DNA from 4 places in the Nocardia sp. NPDC051030 genome. Region 2 is predicted to be linked to each of the others. Evidence: riboswitches for the same ligand, from Rfam matches in the RefSeq annotation. Region 2 holds a riboswitch; each other region holds the start of a gene.
What was found. Region 2 has a riboswitch for S-adenosylmethionine ahead of AB0N05_RS22675 (bifunctional o-acetylhomoserine/o-acetylserine sulfhydrylase). Riboswitches for the same ligand answer to the same signal wherever they lie in the genome.
Positions count from the first base shown of each region.

Region 1 (7,124 bases), on a different contig from region 2:
CAGCCCGATCAACTACACAGCCACCACCACCGAGACCAATACGGTCATCCGCACCGATGCGGGTTCGCTCGTGGTCGAGGGCGGCGTTTTCAAGGTCAAGGCTGCCAATGGCACCACCGTCGCCGGAACCGAATTGAAGTTCCGCGTCGATGAATTCGAGTTCCCGATCGCGGCCGAGATCAAGGATCACACCGCGACTTTGACCCCGCAGTTCGACGCGGAGCACGCGGTCTACAAGCCGGTCGCTCAGGAAGTCGCCCTGCCCTACGAGAACGTGGCCCCCTGGAAGTCCGAGTACGACCGTGAGCTGGCCGCCTGGAACCGCTTGACCAGCACCATTTCCGCGGGTGCGACCATCGGCACCCTGGTCGGTGGCATCGGCGGCGCAGGCCTCGGTTGCCTCATCGGTTTCGGTGTCGCGGGTGTCGCGACGGCTCCGCTGGCGGCTCTGTTCGGTGCGGGCCCGATCGTCGGTTGCATCGGTGGCGCGGCTGCCTTCGGTTTCCTGGGCACCCTGGCGGGCCAGCTGTTCGTCACCGCGCCGGTCGCCATTCTGGCTGCCGTGCAGTACTTCACCACCGTCAATCAGCCTTTCGTGGCGGCCAAGTAATTCCATTCGGCACGAAATCGAGGGTGCCGCGCCAGAGTTCATCGGTGCGGCACCCTCGATCTATGTTCTGTTCGTTTGACCAGGATTCGATCCTCAGGTTCCACCCTGCGGAATCACCTGATGAGGAATCGAACTCCATGCTGTCTAAGAAAATGGCCGCCAGTGCCGCGATGATGATCGCTGCCGTCGGTATCGCCGCGGGCACCGCGGGCGCGGCCCCCATCGCCGACGACAACGGCGTGATCAACTACTCCGCCACCGCCACCGAGACCAACACCATCATCCGCACAGATGCCGGTTCGATGGTTGTCGACAATGGCATCTTCAAGATCAAGGCCGCCGATGGCACCGTCGTCGCCGGTACCGAGCTGAAGTTCAATGTCGATGACTTCCAGTTCCCGATCGCGGCCGAGATCAAGGATCACGTCGCGACCCTGACTCCCGAGTTCAATATGGAGAAGGCCGTCTACAAGCCGGTCGCTCAGGAGATCAACCTCCCGTTCGAGAACTCCGCTCCGTGGAAGTCGGATTACGACCGTGAGCAGGCCGCCTGGAAGCGCATGACGGACACCATCTCCATGGGCGCCACCATCGCGACCCTGGTCGGCGGCATCGGCGGCGCGGCCGTCGGTTGCGTCATCGGCTTCGGTGTCGCGGGTGTCGCTTCGGCTCCACTGGCCGCCCTGTTCGGTGCGGGCCCGATTCTCGGCTGCCTCGGTGGCGCGGCTGCCGTCGCCTTCCTGGGCACCCTTGCGGGTCAGCTGTTCATCACCGCCCCCGTCGCGATCGCCGCGGCGTACAACTACTTCACCACCATCAACCAGCCGACCCTCCAGACGTCGGCCAAGTAATTCCGCGAAACTCGCGGGGACAGATGAACCCGCTCGGTCCTTGGGACCGGGCGGGTTCGTCTATTTCGGCTGGGGGCGTTGGGATCGCGCTGAGCCGAACCCTGTCCCGCCCCGCACCGGCCTGCTGTCCTGGATGGGATGCCCGGCGCGGGTGCCGGGGGAGCGGAAGGTCCGGTTATGGGTGAGCTCACGGTGATCCACGGCGAGACGGCGGCGTTGACGCCCGTCGACGGCACGGATCTGCGGAAGACGTTCGGGCACTTTCCGTCCGGAGTGGTGGCGGTGTGTGCCCGGATCGGCGGCGTGCCGCACGGTTTGGTGGTGAGCACCTTCGTGCCGGTGTCGCTGGATCCGCCGCTGGTGTCCATCTGTGTGCAGTACTCGTCGGAGACTTGGCCGCGCCTGGAGCAGGCCAGCCGCCTCGGTTTGAGCCTGCTCGGCAGCGATCAGCAGGAGGCTGCACGCACTTTGAGTTCGCGTTCCGGCGATCGCTTCCGCAATGTCGGCCTGCACACCGGCAATGGCAATGCGGCCTTCGTGGCCGGTGCGACGACCTGGCTGGAAGCCTCGGTCTACGAGCAGGTTCCGGCGGGTGATCATGCGGTGGTGCTGCTGCGCGTGCACCGGCTGAGCACGCATCCCGGCACGGAACCGCTGGTATTCCACCGCAGCTCTTTCCGCGCTCTCGACAACCCCCCCGAGGCGCGCGAGGTAGCAAGTTGATCTCGCGCGGTATTCCCCGGGGCGGCAATTGAATTCACGCTGATCGTGAGGGGCGACACTCGCCCCGCCGCTTCGTATCGTCTTCTTCACCATCCAGAGCGACCGAGAGACCTGGCTCGCAGACGTCGCAGCAACCCCCTGACCTTAGGTGCGGGTGCTACCGCCAGGACCGATGGAGGACGAATCCATGAGCATCCTCGCAGCGGGCCCCGAGCAGTCGGCGGCGGCCGGCTCCATAACCGAAGTAGACGACGACGGTGCGCTGCCCGTCGCCCGCACCCGCCATCCGTGGCGGTGGGTGACGAGCGGCATCGCGTTGGTGCTGGTCGCGCAGTTCGTGCACGGCCTGGTCACCAATCCCGGCTGGGACTGGTCCACTTTCGCGCAGTACATCACCGCCTCGTCGGTGCTGGCGGCCTTGAAGGTGACCTTGGAGTTGACGCTGTGGGGTACCCTGCTGGGCTTCTTCATCGGCATCTGGCTGGCCATCGGCCGACTGTCCAGTAATCCTGTGCTGCAAGTGATTTCGTGGGTCTACATCTGGGCCTTCCGATCCATTCCGCTGATCGTGCAGCTGCTGTTCTGGTTCAACCTGGCCTACCTGTACAAGACTCTGGCGCTGGGCATTCCGTTCGGACCGGAGCTGGTGCGGTTCGAAACCAATGGCGTGCTCAGTGGATTCACCGCGGCCGTCATCGGTTTGGCGCTGCATCAGGCCGCGTATTCGGCGGAAATCATTCGCGCGGGCATCATCTCGGTGGATCAGGGCCAGTGGGAGGCCGCCAAGGCGCTCGGCCTGCCGTGGCGCAAGCAGTTCTTCACGATCATCGCGCCGCAGGCCATGCGCGGCATTCTGCCGAATGCCGCGAATGAGGTGATCAGCCTGTTCAAGGGCACCTCGATCGTCTCGACCATGGCCATCGCGGAGCTGTTCTACCAGGTACAGGTGATCTTCGGCCGCAATGGCCGGGTGGTGCCGCTGCTCATGGTGGCCACGGCCTGGTACATCCTGCTCACGACCGTGCTGACGATCATTCAGTACTACATCGAACGTCACTTCGCGAAGGGCAGCGTGCGGAACCTGCCGCCGACGCCGTGGCAGCGAGTCCGTGGCAGCTTTGCCGATATCCGATCGAAGGCGGCGGCACGATGAGCGAATTCGCGGTCGAATTGCGCGGTATCCGAAAGTCTTTCGGCACCCACGAGGTGCTGAGCGGGGTCGACCTGGCGGTGCGTCCCGGTGAGGTCACCGTCATTCTCGGCCCCTCCGGTTCCGGCAAGTCCACGCTGCTGCGCACCATCAACCATCTGGAGAAGGTGGACGCCGGAATCGTCCGCGTGGGCGGCGAGCTGGTCGGCTACCGGCGCAAGGGCAATCGCCTGCACGAGCTGCCGGAGCGGGAAATCCTGCGGCAGCGTTCGCGCATCGGATTCGTCTTCCAGAACTTCAATCTCTTCCCGCATCTGACGGTCCGCGAGAATGTGGCGCTCGCTCCGATCGCTGCGCAGGGCCGCCACAAGGCCGAGGCGCATGCGGAGGCCTTCGAGTTGCTCACCCGAGTCGGCTTGGCGGACAAGGCGGATGAGCATCCGCGCCGATTGTCCGGCGGTCAGCAGCAGCGGGTGGCGATCGCCCGAGCCCTTGCTCTGCGGCCCGAGGTGGTGTTGTTCGACGAGCCCACGTCGGCGCTCGACCCGGAGCTGGTCGGTGAGGTCCTGGATGTGATCCGGGAGCTGGCCCGCGGCGGCGCGACCCTGGTCATCGTCACCCACGAGGTCGGCTTCGCCCGCGAGATCGCCGACACCATCGTGCTCATGGACGCGGGCCGCATCGTCGAACAGGGCCCGCCGCATCAAGTGCTGGACGCTCCCGCGCATCCGCGCACCAAAGCTTTTCTCGCGCACGTCCTTTGACGCGCGCCTATTTCGAGGTAAGGAACCACATCTCATGTCCAAGGCAAGCCGTCGCAGACGGATCGCGGCCCTGACCGCATTGGCGGTCCTGAGTCTGTTCGCGAGTGGCTGCGGCAAGGGCGACGGCGGTGCCGACACCTTGAAGACCGTGAACGGCCTGACCTACGACCTGTCCCCGGAGCAGACCGGCCGCGTGCACGCCGAGAAGGTGGATGCCATTGCGGCACAGGTGCCGTCCGCCATTCGCGAGCGCGGCACGCTGATCGTCACCGGCACCGTCGGCGCGACGCCGCCGCTGGGTTTCTACGCCACCGACGACCGCACCGTTGTCGGCTCCGAGGTGGACTTCGGCAACCTGATCGGCGACATCCTGGGTCTGAAGGTCGAGCGGCGGAACGCCGACTGGGCACAGAACTTCGTGAAGATCGATTCGGGTGAGGTCGACGTCTTCATCTCCAATGTGACGGTCACCGAGGAGCGCAAGGAGAAGTTCGACTTCGCGACCTACCGGCTGGACAATATCGCCCTCGAGGTTCCGAAGAACGCCGATTGGACCTTCCAGGACCGTAAGTCGGTGGCGGGCAAGCGGATCGGCGTCACGGCGGGCACCAACCAGGAGCAATTGCTGGTGAAGTGGAACGAGGACAATATCGCCGAGGGACTGCCCAAGGCGGATCTCACCTACTACCAGCAGGCCAGCGACTACTACCTGGCGTTGTCCTCCGGCCGTATCGACGGCTACCTGGGCCCCAACCCGTCGGCGCAGTATCACGTCGCGTCGGTGGGCCAGTCCAAGGTGCTGACCACCCTCTCCGGCGCGGGCGATGTGCTCCAGGCCGAGATCGGTGTTCTCACCCGCAAGGACAACGGCCTGGTCGGGGCCTTGCAGCAGGCCGTCCAGTACGCCATCGACCACGGCACCTACCAGAAGGTCCTGGACCGCTGGGGCCTGAGCAGCGAAGCCGTCAAGCAGTCGCAGATCAACCCGCCCGGCCTGCCGAAGAAGAAGGGCTGAGCGCATGAAGTTCCTGCAACTCACCCTCATCACGCACACCCCCGACCCGGTCACCGGCGTCACCGAATCCCCGCGACAGCGACTGCGGCGGGTCATCGACAGTGCCCGCCTGGCCGAGGAACTCGGCTATGACGGTTTCGCGGTGGGGGAGCGGCACGAGGACCCGTTCATCTCGGCCGCCCCGCCCGTGGTGCTCAGCCATATCGCCGCCGTGACCGACCGCATCGCGTTGTTCACCGGTGTCACCACGCTGAGCCTGCTGGACCCGGTCCGCGCCTTCGAGGATTACTCGACCCTCGACAATCTGTCCGATGGCCGCCTCGAAATCATTATCGGCAAGGGCAATGGCGCGGCGCAGGCGCAACTGTTCCACGTCACCACCGACGATCAGTGGGACCGCAATCGTGAAGGCTACGAACTTTTCCGGCAGTTGTGGGAGAGCGATAGCGTCACCTGGAGCGGCCGCTTCCGGCCCTCACTGACCGAGGCCAAGGCCTTGCCGCGCCCGCTGCAACCGCGCCTGCGCATCTGGCACGGCAGCGCCACCAGTCACGAATCCGCGGATTACGCGGCGCAGCACGGGGATCCGCTGTTCTCCGCGAATGTCACCAATCCGGTGGAACCGTACGCGGAGCTGGTCGCCCACTATCGCGAACGCTGGGAGGCCTACGGGCACGATCCGGCGGAGGCGCTGGTCGGTGCGGGTACCGCCGGATTCCTGGTCACCCGCGATTCCCAGGAGGCGGTGGATGCCTACCGCCCCATTTTCGAGGCTCGCCAGGCGACCGCCCGAAAGTTCAATGTGCCCATCGTCTTCGACACCGTCGAGGATTTCGTCGAGCGCTCCTCCGCGCTGATCGGCAGTCCACAGCAGGTCCTCGACAAGCTGCACCGCTACCACGAGCGGCTCGGCCACGAGGTGGTCCATTTCAGCGCGGACGGTGACGGGCGCACCGATAAACAGCACCGCGAAAGCCTCGAACTGTTCCAGGCGGAGGTGGCTCCCGAGCTGCGCCGCCGCATTCCGAGCCGTCCGCTCGGTGCAGCTCGCTACCCCTCCGGAGATCCCCAGTGAGAAGTCCCGTCCTTGCCGCCGCGAAGCGACCCGTCGCCCTGGTGGGCGCGCTCGCCGCCACGTTCACGCTCGCCGCTTGCGGCAGTGACTCGGGCGGTGCCGAGAATGCCGGTCCGCCGCAGCCCGGCGGCACCCTGCGCTACGGCCTGTCGACCGCCCCGACCTGCTCCGATCCGGCGCAGTCGAGCACGAATCAGACCATCTATGTGACCCGCCAGGTGGTGGACTCACTGGTCGATCAGGACCCGGAGACCGGGGTGATCAAGCCGTGGCTGGCCGACAGCTGGTTCGTCAGCGCGGACGCGAAGTCGTTCACCTTCCACTTGAAGGACGGCATCACCTTCAGTGACGGCACCCCGCTCACCGCAGACTCGGTGCGCAAGAACTTCGACGCCACCCTCGCTCTGGGCGGTGCGAAGGCTCCCCTCGCGGTGAGCTATCTGGCCGGATACACCGGCAGCACGGTGGTCGATCCGCGCACGGTGCGAGTGGACTTCGGGGTGCCCAATGCCCAGTTCCTGCAAGCGACTTCGACGTCGCAGCTCGGCATCCAAGCCGATTCCACCGTCACGAAATCCGCCGACGACCGCTGCCTCGGCACGAATATCGGCAGCGGCCCGTTCACCTACGCCGACTGGAAGCAGAATGCCTCGGTGACGCTGGCCAAGCGCACCGGATACAACTGGGGCTCAGCGGTTTTCGCCAAGCAGGGCGATGCCTACCTGGACAAGATCGCGTTCACGGTGGTCCCGGAGTCGGGCGTGCGCACCGGCAGCCTGGGCTCCGGCCAGCTCGATGCGATCAGTGACGCCCTGCCGCAGGATGTCGCGCAGATCGAGGGCTCCGGCGGTCGCGTGCAGTTCACCTCGAACCCGGGCATTCCATTCGGCTTGCAGCCCAATGTGAATCGCGGCCCGCTGCGCGATCCGGCGGTGC
Region 1 is NZ_JBFBCD010000009.1:1,876-8,999, forward strand. Features, by position in the region: gene AB0N05_RS27955 (hypothetical protein) at 1-610, shown strand, start outside; gene AB0N05_RS27960 (hypothetical protein) at 748-1,461, shown strand; gene AB0N05_RS27965 (flavin reductase family protein) at 1,639-2,184, shown strand; SAM riboswitch class I at 2,271-2,363, shown strand; gene AB0N05_RS27970 (amino acid ABC transporter permease) at 2,372-3,337, shown strand; gene AB0N05_RS27975 (amino acid ABC transporter ATP-binding protein) at 3,334-4,098, shown strand; gene AB0N05_RS27980 (ABC transporter substrate-binding protein) at 4,133-5,113, shown strand; gene AB0N05_RS27985 (LLM class flavin-dependent oxidoreductase) at 5,118-6,188, shown strand; gene AB0N05_RS27990 (ABC transporter substrate-binding protein) at 6,185-7,124, shown strand, end outside.
Region 1: another riboswitch for S-adenosylmethionine. It lies ahead of AB0N05_RS27970 (amino acid ABC transporter permease); the one in region 2 lies ahead of AB0N05_RS22675 (bifunctional o-acetylhomoserine/o-acetylserine sulfhydrylase).

Region 2 (7,124 bases):
GGCCAAACGCACGAGACCAGGCGTGACACCGGAAGCGAGCTGTTCTTCCGGGGTCAGCTGGGAATGCGTGGTGGAGGCCGGGTGGATGACGAGCGAGCGCACATCCCCGATGTTAGCGACATGGCTGTGCAGCACCAGTGCGTCCACGAACTTCTTGCCCGCATCGACACCGCCGGCCAGTTCGAAGGACACGATCGCGCCGACACCCTTGGGAGCCAGTTGTTTGCCACGCTCGAACCAGGGCGAGCCCGGGAGCCCGGCGTAGAACACCGATTCGACGCCCGGCTGCTCGCTCAGGAACTCCGCGACCGCCTGCGCGTTCGCCACGTGCCGCTCGATCCGCAGGCTCAGCGTCTCGATGCCCTGGCTGATCAGGAAGGCATTGAACGGCGAGACGGCCGCACCCAGATCGCGCAGCAGCTGCACGCGCGCCTTGAGCGCATACGCGGGCGCGCCCAGATCGGCGAACACCACACCGTGGTAGCTGGGATCCGCGGTGGTGAAGCCCGGGAACCGCGACTTGCCGTCGGCGTCGGTGACGGTCCAATCGAACGCGCCGCCATCCACGATCACGCCCGCGACCGCCGAACCGTGCCCGCCCAGATACTTGGTCGCCGAATGCACGACGATGTCCGCACCCTGCTTCAGCGGCTGGATCAGGTATGGGGTGGCGACCGTGTTGTCCACGATCAGCGGCACGCCCGCCGCATGCGCGACACCCGAGATGCCCGGGATATCCAGCACCGAGCTGCTCGGATTGGCGATCGTCTCACCGTAGAAAGCCTTGGTATTCGGCCGGATAGCCGCCTGCCACTGCGCCAGATCGTCCGGATCCTCGACGAAACTGACCTCGATACCCAGCTTGGGCAGCGAGTAGTGGAAGAGGTTGTAGGTGCCGCCGTACAGGTGCGGGCTGGAGACGATGTGATCCCCGGCCTCGGCCAGATTCAGGATGGCGTAGGTTTCCGCGGCCTGCCCGGAGGCCAGCAGCAGTGCGGCCACACCGCCTTCGAGCGCGGCGATGCGCTGCTCCACCACGTCCTGGGTGGGGTTCATGATGCGGGTGTAGATATTGCCCGGCTCGGCGAGTCCGAAGAGCGCGGCGGCGTGATCGGTGTCGCGGAACGCGTACGACGTGGTCTGGTAGATGGGCAGGGCGCGGGCGCCGGTGCCGGCATCGGGGGACTGTCCGGCGTGAATCTGCAAGGTCTCGAAAGACCAGGCGGCCGGATCGATTTCCCCACTCGCCGGGGTTGCGGCGGGCGCGGTCGAGTCACTCATGTCGTGCTCCAAGAAAAGGTCGCCGATAGGCGGAATTTGAGGTTATCTGAAGGCGAATAGGCTTCGACAACAACACATTTCGGTGGCCTCCTACAGTGCGCTTGCGCTCGTCCTTCGAGCGCCCGGTCCTCACCCGGAGCACCCCACCGCAGCTGGAGGGTTGCCGATCAGCGAGCCGGGGCTTATCGCTGATGCTCTTGACCTGTTCGGGATTCTAACGGGGAGTAGCGGCCGCTTCCGAGGTGGGGTCGGCCACAATGGGCGCGGCGCAGACCCGGGCGAATTCGTGATACGCCCTGACCACGGCATCGGCCATGCCGCGCGCCGAGCTCATCACGCAATCGGGCGGACCGGCCTCGGTCTCGCATTCGGTGCCGACTCGCATGATGGTGTGCCAGGTGCCGAGGATGAGTCGCACCGCCAGTCCGTCCGGATCGCTGCCCATGCGTTCGCCCAGCACGGTCGACATCTGCCGCATCTTGTGTTCGGCGGCATCGAGGCTGGCGGCGCGGACCGCCGGGCTGGTGCGAATGATGTTCTGCATCTGCTGGAACCAGGTGAACCGTGGTGCCGCTCCGTCGTCGACGACGTCGTCCACGAAGCTGAGGAAGGAATCGAGCAGTGCCCGCATCTCATTGCCGGTGATGGGCTGGGCGCGCAGGTTTTCCGCGATCACGGCCGACCATTCGGTGATCGGCGCGATGACGATGTCTTCTTTGCTCTCGAAGTACCGGTTCACCGTGCGCGGTGAGACATCGGCGGCATCGGCGATCTGCTCGACGGTGGTGGCGTCGAAACCCTGTGTCTCGCACAGGTGCAACGCCACGTCGATGATGCGTTCCCGGGTTTGCTGCTTCTTGCGTTCGCGTAGCCCGAGGCGTTGGCGTTCGAGCAGGTCGGCATTCGTTGACGACTCGGACATGGGCTCATCATATCGCGAAACCCGCAAAATGTGACTTGAGCCGCCAACTGTCTGAGTGCGACATTTTTCTCTTGACGCCAAATGTCTGGCAGTGCCAGGATGGTTCTCGGGTGTCCGGAAGCGTCCACAGAGGAGACGACATGACCGCCGGGACTGTGACTTTTCCCGAATCAGAAATCGACGACAGACAGCGCGGCAATGCGCGCTGGTGGGCGCTGGGCGTACTCGCCCTGGCCCAGCTGATGGTGGTGCTCGATGCCACCATCGTGACCATCTCGCTGCCCTTCGCCCAGCAGGACCTGGGCATCAGCGATGGCAATAAGCAGTGGGTGCTCACCGCCTACACGCTGATCTTCGGCGGCCTGCTGCTGCTCGGCGGACGGCTCGCCGACTACCTCGGCCGCCGCCGCATCTTCCTGATCGGCCTGGTCGGCTTCGCCGCCGCCTCGGCTCTCGCGGGGCTCGCGCAGAATGGCGCGCAGCTGTTCGCGGGCCGCGGTTTGCAGGGTGCGTTCGCGGCGCTGCTCGCACCGGCCGCGCTGTCCCTGGTGTCGGTGACCTTCACCGAAGCCAAGGAACGTGCACGGGCATTCGGAGTGTTCGCCGGTGTCTCGGCGGGTGGCGCGGCCATCGGCTTGATCGCGGGTGGCGCGCTCACCGAATACGCCGACTGGCGCTGGTGCCTGCTGGTCAATGCGCCGATCGCGCTGGTGGCGTTCCTCGGTGCCATGGCCTTCGTGATCAAGGACGTCCCGACCGCCCGGACCGGTGGTTACGACCTGCCCGGTGCGATCACCGTGACGCTCGGCCTGGTCTCCGTGGTCTACGGATTCAGCCGCGCCGCCGAGGCCGGTTGGACGGCGGGCAGCACGCTCGGACTGTTGATCGCCGGTGCGGCATTGCTCGCGGCCTTCGTGGCGATCGAGTATCGGTCCGCGAATCCGCTACTGCCGCTGCGCATTCCGGGCGAGATCAATCGGGGTGGCTCGTTCCTGGTGGCGCTGCTGGTGCCGATCGCCATGTTCGCCATGTTCATCAATATGAGCTACTACCTGCAGATCACGCTCGGCTGGACGGCGCTCAAGGCGGGCGTGGCGTTCCTGCCCTTCCCGGTCGGCATCGCCATCTCCGCCGGTATCACCAGCGCGCTGCTGCCGAAGCTGGGTCCGCGCCCGATCATGATCACCGGTGCGGTCCTGGGTGCGGCGGGTCTGCTGTATCTGTCGCGCCTGAGCTTCGGTGACGGCTACGCGGGCAGTGTGCTGCCTGCCATGGCATTGATCGCGCTCGGCATGGGCGGACTGTTCGTGTCCATGCAGGCCACCGCGCTGCATCAGGTCGACGCCGAGGATTCGGGTGTGGCCAGTGCGCTGCTCAATGCCGCGCAGCAGGTCGGCGGGGCCATCGGACTGGCCCTCCTGAGCACGATCGCGGTGCAGGTCGCCGAGCGGTTCGCCACGAACAACCCGACGGTCGACAACTTGGTGGCCCGCGCGGCCATCCACAGTTACGACGTGGCCTTCCTGATCGGCGCGGGCTTCTTCCTCGCCTGCATCCCGATCATCGCGTTCATGATCCGGGACAAGCCGGAGGCATTGCTCGAGGGCGACGCGCACGTGCATGTGGGCGTCTAGGAGTTAGCGCGACCGGACGAAAGTGAACCCGCGGGCGGCATCGGCATCGGTGCGGCTCGCGGGTTTATTCGTGCCCGGAAAGTGCGCAAGATCACTGCGGACCCTACTCATGAGTAACCGATCGCGAATCCCGCACAGCGGGGGTCGGCCGCACAGTGAGGTTATTAGCAGCAGTACGCTTGTCTTGCTTGGCGCTCACAGCACGCGGACTTGGTACCACAGGCCCCGTGGAAAACGCCGAGCGTATACGTTGTCTGTTGAACAGCTGGGGTCCGCTACAAGCGTGCTCGCCTGGCCGTGCAATGGGAGCACCACCTTCCTAGGAGGACACGAAGATCCATGTCCAAGATCAAGGTTGAAGGGACCGTCGTCGAACTCGACGGCGACGAGATGACCCGGATCATCTGGCAGTTCATCAAGGACAAGCTGATCCACCCGTACCTCGATGTGAACCTGGAGTACTACGACCTCGGGATCGAGTACCGCGACAAGACCGACGACCAGGTCACCATCGACGCCGCCAACGCCATCAAGTTGCACGGCGTCGGCGTCAAGTGCGCGACGATCACCCCGGACGAGGCACGCGTCAAGGAATTCGGCCTGAAGAAGATGTGGCGGTCGCCGAACGGCACCATCCGCAACATTCTGGGTGGCACGATTTTCCGCGCGCCGATCATCATCTCCAATGTTCCGCGTCTGGTACCGGGCTGGACCAAGCCGATCATCATCGGCCGTCACGCCTTCGGCGATCAGTACCGCGCCACCGACTTCAAGGTGTACGAGGCCGGTACGGTCACGCTCACCTTCACGCCCGAGGACGGCTCCGAGCCGATCATCCACGAGGTCGTGAAGATGCCCGAAGAGGGCGGCGTCGTGATGGGCATGTACAACTTCAAGGAGTCCATCCGGGACTTCGCGCGGGCCTCGCTGAACTACGGCCTGCAGCAGAACTACCCGGTGTACCTCTCCACGAAGAACACCATCCTCAAGGCGTACGACGGCATGTTCAAGGACACCTTCGAAGAGGTGTACGAGAACGAATTCAAGGCCGAGTTCGACGCGGCCGGCCTGACCTACGAGCACCGCCTCATCGACGACATGGTGGCTTCCTCCATGAAGTGGGAGGGCGGCTACGTCTGGGCGTGCAAGAACTACGACGGCGACGTGCAGTCCGACACCGTGGCGCAGGGCTTCGGCTCGCTGGGTCTGATGACCTCCGTGCTGCTCACCCCGGACGGCCGCACCTGTGAGGCGGAGGCCGCGCACGGCACCGTCACCCGGCACTACCGTCAGCACCAGCAGGGCAAGCCGACCTCGACCAACCCGATCGCGTCCATCTTCGCGTGGACTCGTGGGCTCGAGCACCGCGGCAAGCTGGACAACACCCCCGAGGTGATCCGCTTCGCGCAGCAGCTCGAGGACGTCGTCATCAAGACCGTCGAAAGCGGCCAGATGACGAAGGATCTGTCGCTGCTCGTCGGCGGCGACCAGGGCTACCTGACCACCGAGGAATTCCTCGGCGTGCTGGATGCCAACCTGGCGCGAGAGCTCCGCTAACAACTCTCGGGGCTCTCAGGGGTTTCACCCCTGAAACCCCAAGGGCGCTACAAGCGTTTGCACACTCCGGGCACCTGCCCCCACCGAGACGGTGGGTGGGCGGGTGCCCGAACTGTTTTCCAGGGTCATGAAACTTTCATGACCGGTAGGGCACTATCGAATCATGATCGACGGCAGAGCTCTCGGGAATGATTTGCGGCGCGGGGTGCGCGGACGGGTGTTCGTGGCGGGGGAGGACGGGTTCGAGCAGGCTCGGACGCCTTGGAACGTGGCTGTGCGGCAAGAGGTGTCGGCCGTGGTCGAGATCGCGGACGCGGTGGATGCGGCGGCCGTGGTGAAGTACGCGGCCTCGGCGGGGATGGCCGTGAGCACGCGGGCCACCGGGCACAGTCCCTCGGCGGCTGCGGACGGGACGATCCTGGTGACCACTCGGGCCTTGGATGGGGTCGAGGTCGATCCGCAAGCGCGGGTGGCCCGGGTGCAGTCGGGCGTGCAGTGGGGAAGCGTGTGCGGGGCGACGGCCGAGCACGGATTGTGCGGGGCCGTAGGCAGTTCCGCGGTGGTGGGGCTGACCGGATACACCCTCGGCGGCGGCGTGGGATGGTTCGCGCGCAGTCAGGGCTTCGCGGCGAATGCGGTGCGGGCCCTCGACGTGGTGACCGCCGACGGAGCGCACACCCGCGTGACCGCCGACTCCGACCCGGATCTGTTCTGGGCGCTGCGCGGCGGTGGCGGCGACTTCGCGCTGGTCACCGGTCTCGAATTCGACCTCTTCGAAACCCCGCAGCTGTTCGGCGGCCGCATCCTCTGGCCCGCCGAGCGCACCGCGGCCGTGATCGCCGCCTTCCGCGATGCCACCGCGGAAGCCGCTGAGGGCCTGAGCATTTGGCTCAGCCTGGTGCAGTTCCCGCCCTTTCCTCAGGTCCCGGAGTTCTTGCGCGGCAAGGCCATGGTCGCCATCGACCTCCTCGCCTCGGGCCACGTCACCGACCCGCTCCGCTACTTCGACGAAATCCCCGGCATCGTGCTCGATACCCGCCGCCCCCTCGACCCCACGCAAATCGGCGACATCTGCATGGAGCCCACCAACCCGACCCCCGCCGCGGTTCGCGGTGAACTCCTCACCGACTTCTCCTCGGAGACAACCGATTCCCTGCTGGCCGCCACCGCCGCGGGCTCGGTCGCCCCGCTGGCCATGATCCAGATCCGCCACCTGGGCGGCGCGCTGACCCGTTCGTCCACGGAGGCAGGCTGTTCCACCACTCTCACCGAGCCGTACCTCATCTCCCTCCTCGGCCCGATCCCCACCCCGGAGGCTGGAGCCGCGGTCCTGGCTCGCCAGAACTCCATTACCGAAGCCCTTCGCCCCCACCTCAGCGGCCGAAAGCCCTTCACCTACTTGGATTCCGGCGAAACTCCCGCTCAGGCCTTCGCTCCCGAATCCCTGTCCCGCCTCCGGTCGATCAAGGATCACTACGACCCGCGAGACATCTTCCGCAGCAATTACCCGCTCAACCAGAACTGATGGCGGGAATCGCGCGGGGGAGGGGGAGGTTGTAGGGCGCATGACTTTGACGGCGGTAGCGACATTGCAGGCTCGGGCGGGGAAGGAAGACCTCGTGCGCGCGCAGGCGTTGTCGCTCATCGAACCGACGCTGGCCGAGGCGGGGAACATCAGCTATCAGCCGTATGTGCATCCGACTCGGCCCGGGGCCTGGGTGGTCGTGGAG
Region 2 is NZ_JBFBCD010000006.1:424,509-431,632, forward strand. Features, by position in the region: gene AB0N05_RS22675 (bifunctional o-acetylhomoserine/o-acetylserine sulfhydrylase) at 1-1,281, opposite strand, end outside; SAM riboswitch class IV at 1,374-1,484, opposite strand; gene AB0N05_RS22680 (TetR family transcriptional regulator) at 1,496-2,203, opposite strand; gene AB0N05_RS22685 (MFS transporter) at 2,344-3,837, shown strand; gene AB0N05_RS22690 (NADP-dependent isocitrate dehydrogenase) at 4,177-5,394, shown strand; gene AB0N05_RS22695 (FAD-binding protein) at 5,558-6,919, shown strand; gene AB0N05_RS22700 (putative quinol monooxygenase) at 6,960-7,124, shown strand, end outside.

Region 3 (7,124 bases), on a different contig from region 2:
CGCTTATCTGTCCAAGTACTTCAGCGATGCATGGTTGGGGGCCTTGGGATTTCCGCTCACCACAGCGGTCACCGAGCCGACGGTCGGTGACCTCGTGGGCGATGTCGACCAGCTCGCCGCGCCGGTGACCTTGCCGTCGGGGTTGACGGTCGCGGAAGCCAGGCAGCTCGTGCACGGGACCGAGGGGCTGCCGGTTGCCTTGCAGCGTGCGGCGGCGGGGCCGTCGGTGGTGGCCGAGATACTCGGTTCCGTCACCGCGGCCACTCTGGCGGACGCGCCCGACGGCGACCCGGTGAGTGCGCACCTGGCAGCACCGCTGCCGTTCGTGGGCACCACCGAGCCGCTGCGCGGTGCTGTTCAGCGGATCGGAGACCACTCCGGGCCGGTGTTGATCACCCATGAAGGCCGGGTCGTCGCGCTGGTCGACGCCAGCTGCCTCTCCGCCGGAACCGTGGAAGAGCACGGCGGACTGTGAGATCGGCACCGGTCACGAGCTAGGAGACCAGGCCGCGACCCGTGGTGAGCGGCAGGTCCATGGCGGTGAGCAGTCCGTTGCGGGCCTGCACCACGGCGGGGACGGCGCTGACCAGGCGGGCCGCGGTCCCCACGATTCCCGCTTCGGCGTGGTCGCCGTTGCTGTAGAGCTGGAGGTCGAGGGTGTAGTCGGGTTCGCCCTTGATTTCCACTCGGTAGCAACCCTTTCCGGCCGGTTGAGGCCAGTCGGGGGCGAGGTCGGGGTGCAGGCGGGTGACGTGTTCGAGGGTGAGGATTTCGCGGCCGTCGCGGACGCCGTGCACCTGGAATCGGAGGGCCGCGGCGGTGCCCTCGGCGATGGTGTGGGCACCCACCTGGATCGGTTCCGGTGCGGGGAGCCGTTCGAAATGTTGTGTGACGGAATCCAATTGGATGTCCAGGGCGGCGGCCAGCTGGCGGATCACGCTGCCCCAGGCGAGGGTGAGGATGCCGGGTTGCAGGAGCAGGGGGAGGTCTTCGAGGTCGCGGCCGAAGCCCATGATGTCGAAGAGAACCTTGGGGTTGTCGTAGGTGGAGTAGTCCATGATCTCCGAGCAGACGATGGCGTCTATGCGTTCGGAACCACTGGACAGCAGGAGGGGGAGCCAGTCATTGGCCCAGCCGGGGTCGATGCCGTTCACCCAGAGGGAGGCTCCGCCCGCTTCGGCGGCCTCGGTAATGGGGGCGATGGCCTCGTCGGGGAGGGTGCCGTAGGGGAATTGCAGGAAGACGGGGCTGCTGGAGACCACATTGATGCCCGCGCGGAGGAAGGTTTTCAGATCCTCCACGGCCTCCGCGAGACGGTCGTCGGCCATGGCGGTGTGGACGATGCAGTCCGGTTTCAGGGCGAGCAGGGCGGCGGCGTCGGTGGTCGCGGTGACGCCGGTGTCGATATCGAGTCCGGCCAATTCGCCCGCGTCCTTACCTTCCTTCGCGGCGCTGGACACCCAGACGCCGACGAGTTCCAGTTCGGGGCGGGCGATGATGGATCGCAGGGTGCGGCGCCCGACATTGCCGGTGCTCCACTGGACTACGCGATAGGTCATGGAAAGCTCCTGTGGCAGAACGGTTTACAGGTCGGGGATGGGAAGGTCGAGGTTGGGGGCCGCGATGCCGCCGTCGACCTCGAGGACCTTGCCGGTGAGGTAGCCGCCCGCCGCGGAGCTGAGGTAGACGATGGCGGCGGCGATCTCCCACGGCTCGCCGAGTCGCTTGAGCGGGGTGGCGTTCTCCATGGCGCTCTTGATTTCGGGTTGCTGCGCAACGACTTCCAGTGCCGAGGTCAGCACGGAGCCGACCGCGATGGCGTTCACCCGGATGCGCGGGGACAAGTCGGTGGCGGCCAGCCGTGTCCAATGCGCGAGGGCGGCCTTGGCGGTGCCGTAGGCGAGGAAGCCGCGGCCGGGGGAGCGGCCCATCATCGAGGAGATGTTCACGACCGAGCCGCCATCGTTCTTCAACATGTGCGGGACCGCGGCCAGGGTGAGGGTGTGCGCGGTGGACACATTGAAACGGAATGCCTCTTCGAGGAATTCGGCGCTGGTAGTCAGGAAGGTGTTCGGCATGGTGCCGCCGACATTGTTGACCACGATATCGATGCGGCCCAGTTCGGCGGCCGCGGTCTCCGCGAAGGCGGTGACGGCCGACAGATCCGACAGATCGCAGGGGACGGTGACGGCGCGGCGGCCCAGCGCGCGAATTTTTCCAGCGACCTCCTCGAGTTGTGCGGGGGTGCGGGCGGCCAGGGCGACATCGGCCCCCGCTTCGGCGAGGGCGAGCGCGGTGGCTGCGCCGATGCCGCGGCCCGCGCCGGTCACGACGGCCACGCGGCCGTCCAGTCGGAAGGTGTCCAGGATCATCGCTAAAAGTCCTTCTAGGTGATTGCAGTCACAAGTCATATTTAAGATATGGCTCTTAACTGTCAAGGACTTGTTCTTTAACCCCAGGTGAGCGGCTACAGTTCTTGCTGTGGGAGTGACGGAGGCGCGGGAGCGAATCATCCTCGCGGCGGAACAGTTGATCGCCGAGCGTGGTCAGGCCGTGCCGCTGCGCGATATCGCGGCGGCCGCGGGACAGCGGAACAACTCCGCGATCCAATACCACTTCGGCTCGCGGGACGGGCTGATCGAGGCCGTGGTCGAGCATCGGATGGCGACCCTCGAGGTGCGGCGGCTGGAACTGCTTGCCGAACAGGCGGGTTCGGGGGAGAACGAGGAGGTGCACGGGCTCCTGGAGGCCCTGGTCATCCCCATGTTCGAGCTGAGCGAGCGGCACGGAATCAACCATTACGCACGGTTTCTCGAACAGATCCACACCCATCCGTCGGTCACCGACGCCGCCAATCTCGACAGCGAACGCCGCACCTCGGTCCGGGTGATCATGCAGCGACTCGACCGCGAGCTCACCGAACTGCCACCGCGACTGCGCGTGCGGCGGCTGCGGGCGCTGACCACCGCGCTGTTCGCTCTGCTAGCCGATCATGAACGGGCGGTGGAAGCGGGACGCGTGAGTGCCGGGGATGTGTCGGCCTGGGTCGAGATCATCGACATGCTCGCGGGAATGCTCACCGCGCCCGTCGTCGAGCGCGCACCGGTTCGATGAATGCTCCGGTTCGATGAATGAGGTGCCTGGCAGGTCGGGCGGGGCCCGGCTACCGTTGATGCTCGTGGACACCACGGCAGTGCCTCCGATCCAAACCCCCGCTCGCCCGCGCTGGCTGAGCGCTGGCTTGCCGCTGCTCGCGGGCGGCGTGGTGGCCGGAGGCCTGGTGCTGCTGCACATTCGGGATCCGCACGAGTCGGGATCCTGGGGCGTGTGCCCGTTCTATGAGATGACCGGATACTGGTGCCCCGGCTGTGGCGGCCTGCGCGGCCTGCACAATCTCACCGACGGGCGGATCCTCGACGCCGTGCACAGCAATATTCTGCTGGTGCCGCTGCTGCTGGGTTTCCTTGCCTGGTGGGGCAACTGGGTGGTGCAGGGCTGGCGGGGCGGGCCGATTCCGCGACTACCGAAGGTGCTGCCGCGGTCGGCGCTGTGGGTCACCCTCGCCTTTCTCCTTGTATTCACGGTGTTCCGCAATACGGCGTGGGGGAGTTGGCTCGCGCCGGTGTGATCAAGTGGCATGCTCTGAAATATGAGCGATTCGCTGAAGGACCGCGTGCGCGCGAAGCTGCTGCGTCAGCTGGCCGAGGACGGGCCGCCGGACCCGGAACAGGAAGATACGCGGCAGGTTTCGGTGCAGGACGATCTCGATCTGCTGAACGCTGTCGCGGACGATGACCCGTTCGTCGAGGAACTGGCGGCCCGCTACTTGGTGTTTTAGAAGCCGCAGGGTGCCGCACCCGAGTCGCCGCTGTTGAACGGGCGGGTCTCGGGGACCGGGTTCCAGTGGCCTTCGGTGCGGGCGTAATTCCAGGTCGGGCCGTTCTCGACCAGCGTCGAGATGGCGTCGATGAGGCGGTCCACGTCGGCGGCGGTGCTGCCCAGGCCGATGCTGGCGCGCAGGGCGGAGTCGACGCCCAGGCGGGCGAGCAAGGGGTGCGCACAGAAGCGGCCGTCGCGTACGCCGATGCCGTGTTCGGCCGAGAGGTAGGCGGCTACCTGGGCGGGCTCGAAGCCGTCCACGGTGAAGGCGACGATGCCGACGGCGTCGGTGCTGTCCCGGAAGATGCGCAGGAAGTTCACGCCCGGAACGGTTTTCAGGCCGTAGCGCAGGCGGTGGGTGAGGTACTGCTCGTGCTCGAGCACTGTCGTCTGGTCGAATCCGGCGAGGGCGTCACAGGCGGCGGCGAGGGCGGCCACGCCGAGGACGTTCGGGGATCCGGCCTCGTGGCGCTGCGGGGCCGAGGCCCACTCGACACCGTCCGCGGTGACCGAGCGGACCGCGCCGCCACCGGCCAGGTACGGCTCGGCCTTGTCCAGCCAGTCCCGACGGCCGACCAGTACGCCCGCACCGAACGGCGCGTACGCCTTGTGGCCGGAGAAGGCCAGGTAGTCGATGCCGGCGGTCTGCAGATCGATGCGGCGGTGCGGGGCCAGCTGGGCGGCGTCGACCAGGATGCGGGTGCCGCACTGGTGCGCGATCCAGGCCAGGCGCTCCAGCGGGAGCAGTTCGCCGGTCACATTCGAGGCGCCGGTAACCGCGAGCAGCGCAGCGGGTTTGGTGCACAGTTCGGCGACGACGCGCTGGATGGTCTCCTCGATGGTGTCGGCGATCGGCACCACGCGGCGGCCATTGCGGGTCCACGGCAGGAAGTTGGCGTGATGCTCCACGTCCAGCACCACGGTGTCGCCGGGCACGCAGGAGGCGAGCAGGTTCAGCGAGTCGGTGGTGTTGCGGGTGAAGACGACGACCTGGTCATCGGCCGCATTCAGGAAGCGGGAGACCGAACCGCGCGCGGATTCGTAGCAGTCGGTGGAGACCCGGGAGGCGTAGCCCGCGCCGCGGTGCACGCTGGCGTAGAACGGCAGCAGCTCGGCGACCCGGTCGGTGACCTGCTGCAATGCGGGGGCGCTGGCGGCGTAGTCGAAGTTGGCGTAGGTGGTGGTGCCGCCCTGGACGAGGGGCACCTGGAGATCACATCCGGAAACCTTGGCGAGAGCGGCACAGGTCTGGTCGGCGAAAGCAGTCATCACGAAATCCCGTCGGCTATTGGGACACGCGATCAGAAATGGTGATCGAGAGTCCGCGCTTGCCGCGCCCGGTTTGGGCATGCGGCCTGGTCGTCACCCGGAGCACCCCACCGCGGAGGAGGGTTGCCGACCAGCGAGCCGGGGCTTGACGCTGGTACTCATGACCGTTTCCGAGACTGGCAGATTCGTCCGGGGGTTGTCAACCTGGCCCCGAAAATCATCCGAAAGTTGGATCGGGTGGACCGCAAAGTTCGAATCGCGAGATCGTTGCTGGAGCGTACGGTTTAGAGGAGGTTAGGGTAGCCATAGTGGTGCCCCCGGGAGTTGAAACGAGGTTGCACCCATGTTGGAGACCAGCACGCCGTTCTCGACGCTCATTCGCACCGCGACGGAGCAGCAGCACAACGAGGCCGAACACTCCACCTTCATGCGCGACCTGCTCACCGGGCAACTCGGCGTCAAAGCCTTCTACCGCTACACCGCGCAGCTCTGGTTCGTCTACGACGCCCTCGAAAAGCATTCCGCCGCACTCGATTCCGACCCGGTCGCCGGGCCGTTCGTGCGCCCGGAACTGGACCGCCTGGCCGCGCTCGAGGCCGACCTCGCCTACCTCGGCGGCGAGAACTGGCGCGACGAACTGACCGCGCTGCCGTCCACCGCCGCCTACGCCGCCCGCATCGACGAGGTCGCGCAGGACTGGCCCGCCGGTTACGTCGTGCACCACTACACCCGCTACCTGGGCGATCTCTCCGGCGGCCAGGTCATTCGCGGCACCGCCGAGAAGCTGTGGGACCTGCCCAAGAAGGGCGACGGCGTCCGCTTCTACGTCTTCGACGGCATCACCAATCCGGCCGCGTTCAAGCGCGAGTACCGAGAGAGCCTGGACCAGCTTCCCATTGAAGGTCCGGAGGTCGATCGAGTGCTCGACGAGGCGCGGCTCGCGTTCACGATGAACACCGAGGTGTTCCGTGAACTGGGCTCGGAATTCAGCGCGCGGAACTGAATCTCGGTCTGTAAGCCCAGGAAAGCCGTCGGCCCTTCGGTGTTCATCGGACACAGTCGTCAGGGGAGGGCCGACGGCTTTTCGCGAAATAGGCACCGGGCGAAATAGGCACCGGGCGAAATAGGCACCGGGCGGTTGCGCTCCGGGCTCCCCGTGGGTTGCCATGGTTGAGTGAGTATTTCGCTGCTGCTGAGCTTTATCGGGTTGTGCGTGCTGCTGTCCGTCACACCTGGTCCGGATACATTTCTGGTGTTGAAGTTCGCGGTGGCCGGGCGACGTCCCGCCATTGCGGCGGCATTCGGGTCCTCGCTCGGCGGGCTGGTGTGGGCGGTGGTGGTCGCGGCGGGTGTGGCGGCGCTGCTGGAGCAGTCGGCCACGGCGTACCGCACGCTGAAGGTGATCGGCGGAATCTACCTGGTGTACCTGGGGATTCGTGCGCTGCTCGCGCATCGCAAGTCCCGGCGCGAGAGTGAATCCTCCCTCGATTCCGAGATCACGCGAGCGCATGAATCATCGGTTCGCTCTGCATTCGCTGCTGGATTGCTGTCCTGCATTTTCAACCCGAAGGTGGGGTTGTTCTACCTCGCGGTGCTGCCGCAATTCCTGACGCATGTGACGTTCGCGAACACGCTGACCCTCGGCGCGATCGAATCCACCATTGCCGCAAGCGAAATGGTGCTGGTGGCATTGGCGGCCTCGCGCGCGGTGGCGCTGCTGCGCAATCCCCGCATGCGGGCCCGCCTGGAACAGGCGAGCGCGGCCATTCTCGCGGCGCTGGGGATCGGGACGGCCGCCTCGGCGGCCTGAAAGGCGTCAGTCGGCGATCTCGGCGCGGTGATACGCGCCGTTGTAATAGACCAGCGGTCCGGCCGCGGGTGCCTCGTCGGTGTTGTCGTACACGCGCGTCACCAGGCCGATGACCAGGGTGTGATCACCGACCGGAATCAGCTGGTGCACGCTCGCGCGTACCCAG
Region 3 is NZ_JBFBCD010000009.1:190,485-197,608, forward strand. Features, by position in the region: gene AB0N05_RS28780 (pyridoxal-phosphate dependent enzyme) at 1-475, shown strand, start outside; gene AB0N05_RS28785 (diacylglycerol kinase) at 495-1,559, opposite strand; gene AB0N05_RS28790 (SDR family oxidoreductase) at 1,584-2,372, opposite strand; gene AB0N05_RS28795 (TetR family transcriptional regulator) at 2,482-3,114, shown strand; gene AB0N05_RS28800 (DUF2752 domain-containing protein) at 3,173-3,628, shown strand; gene AB0N05_RS28805 (hypothetical protein) at 3,650-3,838, shown strand; gene AB0N05_RS28810 (aminotransferase class V-fold PLP-dependent enzyme) at 3,835-5,148, opposite strand; SAM riboswitch class IV at 5,199-5,314, opposite strand; gene AB0N05_RS28815 (biliverdin-producing heme oxygenase) at 5,492-6,151, shown strand; gene AB0N05_RS28820 (LysE family translocator) at 6,323-6,958, shown strand; gene AB0N05_RS28825 (flavin reductase family protein) at 6,965-7,124, opposite strand, start outside.
Region 3: another riboswitch for S-adenosylmethionine. It lies ahead of AB0N05_RS28810 (aminotransferase class V-fold PLP-dependent enzyme); the one in region 2 lies ahead of AB0N05_RS22675 (bifunctional o-acetylhomoserine/o-acetylserine sulfhydrylase).

Region 4 (7,124 bases), on a different contig from region 2:
ACCAGGGGACCGCCCGCCGCGATGTAGACGGGAATTCCGTCCTTGGGCACGTCGTAGATGGAGGCGCCGACGGTCTTGTAGTACTCGCCGTCGAAGTCGACGCGCTCGCCGGTCCACAGGGCGCGCATGAGATCCACCGATTCGCGCAGACGGGCGAAACGCTCCTTGAATTCCGGCCAGTCGCCACGGAATCCGGTGGCGATCTCGTTCAGCGCCTCACCGGAGCCGACGCCCAGCATGATGCGGTCGGGGTACAGGCAGCCCATGGTGGCGAAGGCCTGCGCGATGACCGCCGGGTTGTAGCGGAAGGTCGGGGTCAGCACCGACGTGCCGAGTTGGATGCGCTGGGTGCGCTCGCCGACCGCGGCCATCCAGGCCAGCGAGAAGGGGGCGTGCCCGCCATTGTGCCGCCACGGCTGGAAGTGGTCGCTCACCGTGGCACTGTCGAGGCCGTGCTCCTCGGCCGCGACCGCGATCTCCACCAGTTCCCGTGGGCCGAACTGTTCCGCGGATGCCTTGTATCCGAGCTTGAGGTCCTTCACCTGCGCCACTCCTGTCGCCTCTGTTGCGCTGTGTCGTACGGGGGCCGAGCCACCCGCCCGACCGTCCGATCTGCGGGGTACCGCATCGCCGGATTGGTCCACTTCGCACGATAGTCAGCGGCGCACGGCGGTGCGGCAGGGGTCACATCAAAAACATCGAACCGAGGGTCGCGACCGGGTATTCCACATGCTGTTATTCCACGTGACTGGTCACCCGCTCGAGTTTGTGTGAACGTCCGAGCCCGTTCCGGCACCTGATAGCGGACAATTGGCCCGTGACCACCTCCAGCGAAACACCGGTTCTGTCCTACCTGACCGATATGGACGGCGTCCTGGTGCACGAGAACCACCTGGTGCCCGGGGCCGACCAATTCCTCGCCGAACTGCGCGATAACGAGATCCCGTTCCTGGTGCTCACCAATAACTCCATCTACACCGCACGCGATCTGCAGGCCCGGCTCAAGCACACCGGCCTCGACATCCCCGTCGACTCCATCTGGACCTCGGCGCTCGCGACCGCCACCTTCCTGCGGGACCAGCGACCCAATGGAACCGCCTATGTCGTGGGCGAATCCGGGCTCACCACCGCCCTGCACGAAATCGGCTACGTACTCACCGACAGCAACCCCGACTACGTGGTGCTCGGCGAAACCCGCACCTACTCCTTCGAGGCCATCACCACCGCCATCCGGCTCATTTCGGCGGGCGCGCGCTTCATCGCCACCAACCCGGACGCCACCGGCCCCTCCCGTGAAGGCATCCTCCCCGCCACCGGCTCCGTCGCCGCGCTCATCACCCGTGCCACCGGCAAGGACCCGTACTACGTGGGCAAGCCGAACCCGCTCATGATGCGCTCGGCCCTGCGCCGCATCGGTGCGCACTCGCAGTCCACCGTCATGATCGGCGACCGCATGGACACCGACGTCATCTCCGGTCTGGAGGCCGGCATGCGCACCATCCTGGTCACCACCGGCATCTCCACCCAGGCCACCATGGAGCAGTACCCCTACCGCCCCACCCGCGTCCTGCAATCGGTCGCCGAACTCGTCGGCCGGACCAAGGACCCGTTCGCCGAATAGCCCGCGCTCAAACGGATTCGATCGCCTCCAGCGCGGCCGACAATTCGGTCAGCGCATCCGCGAAGCGCGCGAGCCGTTCGATGCCGAGCTTCGCCGTGAGTTTCGCGGCCATCTCGGCGTGCTGCGGATCGATGCGCCGGAGCGCGTCGTGACCGGCCTCGGTGATGGCCACCAGCTTGGCGCGCTTATGCGCCGGGTTCGGGCGGTATTCGGCTAATCCCTTGTCCACCAGCAGATCCGCGATGCGCTGCACGCTCTGACGGGTAATGCCCATCTCGCGGGCGACACCGGCCACCGGCAGTGGCTCGCGCAGCACCGCCCCGAGCACCTGCCACCAAGCCGCGGTGATACCGGCGGGGCGCGCCAGTTCCTCTGCGATCGCGAGGAACTGGCCGTTCAACTTGAACGAGGTGATAGCGGCCGTGCTGAACAACTCCGGTTCGGTGCGGGTCATCTCACCTCCTGTGCGCCGAGGCCCGCATACTGCGAGCGATTCTCCCTCATTGCTCGCCGGACTCCGCCGCCCGCTTCTTCTCGTACTCGTCGAGCGCGTAGAAACCGGCGGGATCGTTGTGCCCGTACAGGCGGTACCAGGCCTCGAGCACGTGCGGTTCGTACATGTCCAGCTTGGCGAAGATCTCGCGCGCGAACTCGACCGGCATGGTGCCGCTGCCGGTGATCAGGTCACCGTCGGTGACCGCAGGCTCGTACACGAACTTTTCGCCGCCCGAATATCCGCTGAAGGCAAGGTATTCCGCCGCATTGCTGGTGTGCGAGCGATCGTCCAGCAGACCCGCCTTCGCGAGACCGAAGGTCGCGCCGCAGATGGCGGCCACCGGCACCCCGGCCGCGAGGAATCCCTCGGCCTTGCGGGCGAACGGGGCCAATTCGCCGCTCTCCCAGGTGTCCGCGCCCGGCAAGATCAGCATGGCGCTGTCGGCGGGCGACAGTTCATCGAGCAGAACATCCGTCGCGACCCGCAGGCCGCCCATCGAAGTCACCGGATCCGCGCTGATGCCAACCGTTTTGACCTGCCAGTTTCCCAGCTCACGCTGCCACAGTCGGCGATGGATGTAGGCCGTCGCGTAGCCGACCTCCCAGTCGGAGTAGGTGTCGAAGATGGCCAGGTGCACTGTTTTCATCATGACAGCATCCTGTCATATTTGACAGCATGCTGTCAATGACAGTCCAGACCCCTTCCCGGATACGACAACGGGGCCGGAACCGTCGATGACGGTCCGGCCCCGCAGGGGTCGTCATGAATTCAGCTCAGCGCACCCGCGAGGTCGCCGAGCAGGTCCTCGATGTCTTCCAGGCCGATCGAGATGCGGACCACGCCATCCGTAATACCCACGGCCGCACGGCCTTCCGGGCCCATGGCGCGGTGGGTGGTGGTGGCAGGATGAGTGATCAGGGTCTTCGAATCACCAAGGTTGTTGGAGATATCGATGATTCGGAGACCATTGAGCACCTCGAAGGCGCGCTTCTTGGCCTCGTCCGGGGCCGCCTTCAGCTCGAAGGTGACCACGGTGCCGCCGCCCGACATCTGCTGCTGCGCAAGGTCATACTGCGGATGCGACTTCAGGAACGGGTACTTCACCCACGACACCGCCGGGTGCTGTTCCAGGAACTCGGCGACCTTCAGCGCGGACTCGTTGGATTGACGCACGCGCAACGGCATGGTCTCCAAACCCTTGAGTAGCGTCCAGGCATTGAAGGGGCTCAAGGCCGGACCCGTATGGCGCATAAGGTTTTTCACCGGGCCGTCGATGTACTCCTGCGAGCCGAGGATCGCGCCGCCGAGGACTCGGCCCTGACCGTCGATGTGCTTGGTGCCCGAGTAGACCAGAACATCCGCGCCGAGGTCGAAGCCGCGCTGCAGCAGCGGGGTGGCGAAGACATTGTCCAGCACCACCTTCGCGCCCGCGGCATGCGCGAGCTCGGTGACCCGGCGGACATCCACCAGGGACTGCATCGGGTTGGACGGGGTCTCGAAGAACACGGCCTGAGTGGGGACGGACAGCGCCGCTTCCCACTCGTCCAGGTTCTCGCCGTCGACGAAGACGGTCTCCACGCCCCAGCGCGGCAGGATCTCATTGCAGACCACGAAGCAGGAGCCGAACAGGCTGCGCGCCGCGACCAGGCGATCACCGGTGCCGAGCAGAGCGGCCAGCGCGGTGAACACCGCGGACATGCCACTCGCCGTGGCGAAGCAAGCCTCCGCGCCATCGATCAGGCGCAGCCGCTCCTCGAACATGGCGACCGTCGGATTCCCGTAGCGGGAGTAGACGAAATGCTCGATATCGCCGGTGAAGGAAGCCTCGGCCGCCTCGGCACTTTCGTAGACGAAGCCGGAAGACAGGTAGAGGGCCTCGGAGGTCTCCTCGAAGCCGGAACGCCGCAGGCCGCCACGCACGGCCTGAGTCGCCGGGCCGACACCCTCGGGAAGCGGCTTGTCGAATGCGCCACCGGTGATCATGACTGCCTCCAATTCGAGCTAGGGCTGTGCGCGTTCGAGCCAGAGCCGTGCGCGCTCACGACTGCCGCCAGGGCAGGCCGTCCGCTCGCCAGCCGGTGCTGCCGCGATGCCCCTGCGCGTCCAGTGCGCCTTCGAAGCCCTCGACCACATTGAACGACGGCGCGAAGCCGACGGCCGTCGCGGCGGTGGCCGCGCCGATGGATCGCTGGCCGGAGCGGCAGATGAAGATGACGGGCGCGTCCGAACCGGCATCGCGGTCGGTCAGCGCCTGCTTCAACTGGTCGGCGAATCGGGCATTGGGGGTGCCGGTGGTGTCCACCCATTCGATGAGGGCGGTGGGCCGGCCGATGCCGCTGGTGTCGGGCACGCCGACGAAACGCCATTCGGCTTCGGTGCGCACATCGACCAGCACCGCATCCGGATTGTCGCGCAACAGTTCCCACGCCTGCTTCGGCGTCAGGTCACCCGCGTAGCTCACTTGTACCTCCTGTGAATCCGCACTTGCCGCATCGCTGTTCGATGCGTGGCCAGGTCGTCACCCGGAGCACCCCACCGCGGAGGAGGGTTGCCGACCAGCGAGCCGGGGCTTGCCACTGGTACTCATGACCTGGGTTGAGATTGACCGAGCGGGGGCCCCGGTGTCAAACCCTTCTCCCAGACCCTGGAACGCGCGCGCGGGCACGATCAGGCCGGAGCGGGGCTACCCGGCATTGCAGACCAGCCAGGTGTTGTCGGTCTTGGTGAAGTGCCAGGTCGAGGTGTTTTCCCGGCCGTCGGCGCGGACGGTGACCGCGGCGGTGGCCTTATCGCCGTCGATGGTGGTGTCGGTGACCTTGACGAGGTCGAACTTCTGGCCGGTCTGATCCGGGATATTCAGCGGCGAGCGCTTGTCGTCGAACCCGGGACACGCGGTGGCCTTGTCGAATCTGTCGGTGCCGCTGCCGGACTCGGTGAAGTTGCGGGCGGCGATGGCCAGTCGATTGGAATCTGTGAGATTCTTCTCAGCCGGTGACACCAGCGCGGCGATCACGATTCCGATGACCACCAGCACGATGACGCCCGCCGCCACCAGAAACGGCAACATGGTCCGGGTTTCGCCCTGGTCGATCCGTTCCGGCTTCTCCTCGACGTCGCTCATGGGTAGATCATGCCTGGTCGGCGCGGGTGTAAAGAGGCCGACACCGGCTTGCGCCGGAGATGGGCAGTCGCACAGTTCACCTACTCGGCGCGGGCGGGTGTCCACCTCACCGATAGAATCGGCACAATTCCCGCGCGGAAGCGGGAATAGCCATACCGTGCAGCAACGCTGCAGCGTCGGGGGTTCCGGCTCCGGAGCACCACCCCGAGGCGAGGGCGTCAACTTAGCCTAAGCTAAGAAACGACGGCTGAGTACGACGACAAGTAGTTTCGACCCAAAGGGTGCGCGTAAGAATGACCGAACAGAGTGCAGTCTCCGATCAGCACAACGGTGCAGCGACCCGCCCGCTCCGCATTGCGATCGTGGGCGCAGGCCCGGCCGGTATCTACGCCGCCGATGCGTTGATGAAGTCCGATGCCGACGTGAGCATCGACCTCTACGAGCGGATGCCCGCACCGTTCGGTCTCATCCGCTACGGCGTCGCACCGGATCACCCGCGCATCAAGGGCATCATCACCGCCCTGCACAAGGTCCTCGACAAGCCGCAGGTCCGCCTGCTCGGCAATATCGACTACGGCGTCGACATCACCCTCGAAGACCTGCGCGGCTTCTACGACGCGGTCATCTTCTCCACCGGTGCCAATGCGGACCGCGCGCTGGAGATCAAGGGCATCGACCTCGACGGCAGCTACGGCGCCGCCGACTTCGTCTCCTGGTACGACGGCCACCCGGACGTGCCGCGCAACTGGCCCCTCGAGGCCGAGAAGGTCGCGGTCCTGGGCGTCGGCAATGTCGCGCTCGATGTGGCCCGCGTGCTCGCCAAGACCGGCGACGAACTGCTCCCCACCGAGATCCCGCCGAACGTCTACGAAGGCCTCCGGGGCAATAAGGCCCTCGAAGTGCACGTATTCGGCCGCCGCGGTCCCGCTCAAGCCAAGTTCACGCCCCTCGAGCTGCGCGAACTCGACCACTCGCCGACCATCGAGGTCATTGTCGACCCCGAGGACATCGACTACGACGAGGGCTCCGAAGCGGCACGCCGTCATTCGAAGCAGGTCGACATGATCTGCAACACCCTCGAGCAGTGGGCAATTCGCGACGTCGGCAACCGCCCGCACAAGCTGTACCTGCACTTCTTCGAGAACCCGGCCGAACTGCTGGGCAATGAGGACGGCAAGGTCATCGGCCTGCGCACCGAGCGCACCTCCCTGGATGGCACCGGAAACGTCAAGGGCACCGGCGAATTCAAGGACTGGGACGTGCAGGCTGTGTACCGCGCGGTCGGCTACCTGTCGCAGAACATCCCCTCCCTGCCCTTCGACGAGCAGGCGGGGACCGTGCCCAACGAGGCCGGACGCGTGCTCGCGAACGAGGACGCCGACGGCGCGGACCGCTACCTGCCGCAGACCTACGTCACCGGCTGGATCAAGCGCGGCCCGGTCGGCCTCATCGGCCACACCAAGGGCGACGCCAACGAGACCGTGGCCTGCCTGCTCGATGACGCCGCGAACTTCACCCCGGCCGCCAACCCGGAACTCGACGCCGTCACCGCGTTCCTCGAGGCGAAGGGCGTCCCGTTCACCACCTGGGCCGGTTGGTACCGCCTCGACGCGCACGAGCGCGCCCTGGGCGAGCCGGAGGGCCGCGAGCGGGTCAAGGTCGTCGAGCGCGAGGACATGCTCCGCGCGAGCGAACCGGACAAGGTTTAACACCCCACCTGACCTGGCCGAATCCACCAGGCGGACAAGGCCATCCACACTTGTCACCGTTGTGAGGCATGCTAGATCACGTGTTCGATGCCCATGTCCACATTCTCGATCCGCGGTTCCCGCTGATCGAGAATGAGGGTTACCTGCCCGACCCCTTCACCATCGCCGACTATCGGC
Region 4 is NZ_JBFBCD010000005.1:90,170-97,293, forward strand. Features, by position in the region: gene fgd (glucose-6-phosphate dehydrogenase (coenzyme-F420)) at 1-542, opposite strand, end outside; gene AB0N05_RS18095 (HAD-IIA family hydrolase) at 863-1,621, shown strand; gene AB0N05_RS18100 (helix-turn-helix domain-containing protein) at 1,629-2,075, opposite strand; gene AB0N05_RS18105 (type 1 glutamine amidotransferase family protein) at 2,122-2,766, opposite strand; gene AB0N05_RS18110 (O-succinylhomoserine sulfhydrylase) at 2,886-4,100, opposite strand; gene AB0N05_RS18115 (rhodanese-like domain-containing protein) at 4,156-4,578, opposite strand; SAM riboswitch class IV at 4,593-4,708, opposite strand; gene AB0N05_RS18120 (DUF4878 domain-containing protein) at 4,801-5,238, opposite strand; gene AB0N05_RS18125 (FAD-dependent oxidoreductase) at 5,532-6,947, shown strand; gene AB0N05_RS18130 (amidohydrolase family protein) at 7,028-7,124, shown strand, end outside.
Region 4: another riboswitch for S-adenosylmethionine. It lies ahead of AB0N05_RS18115 (rhodanese-like domain-containing protein); the one in region 2 lies ahead of AB0N05_RS22675 (bifunctional o-acetylhomoserine/o-acetylserine sulfhydrylase).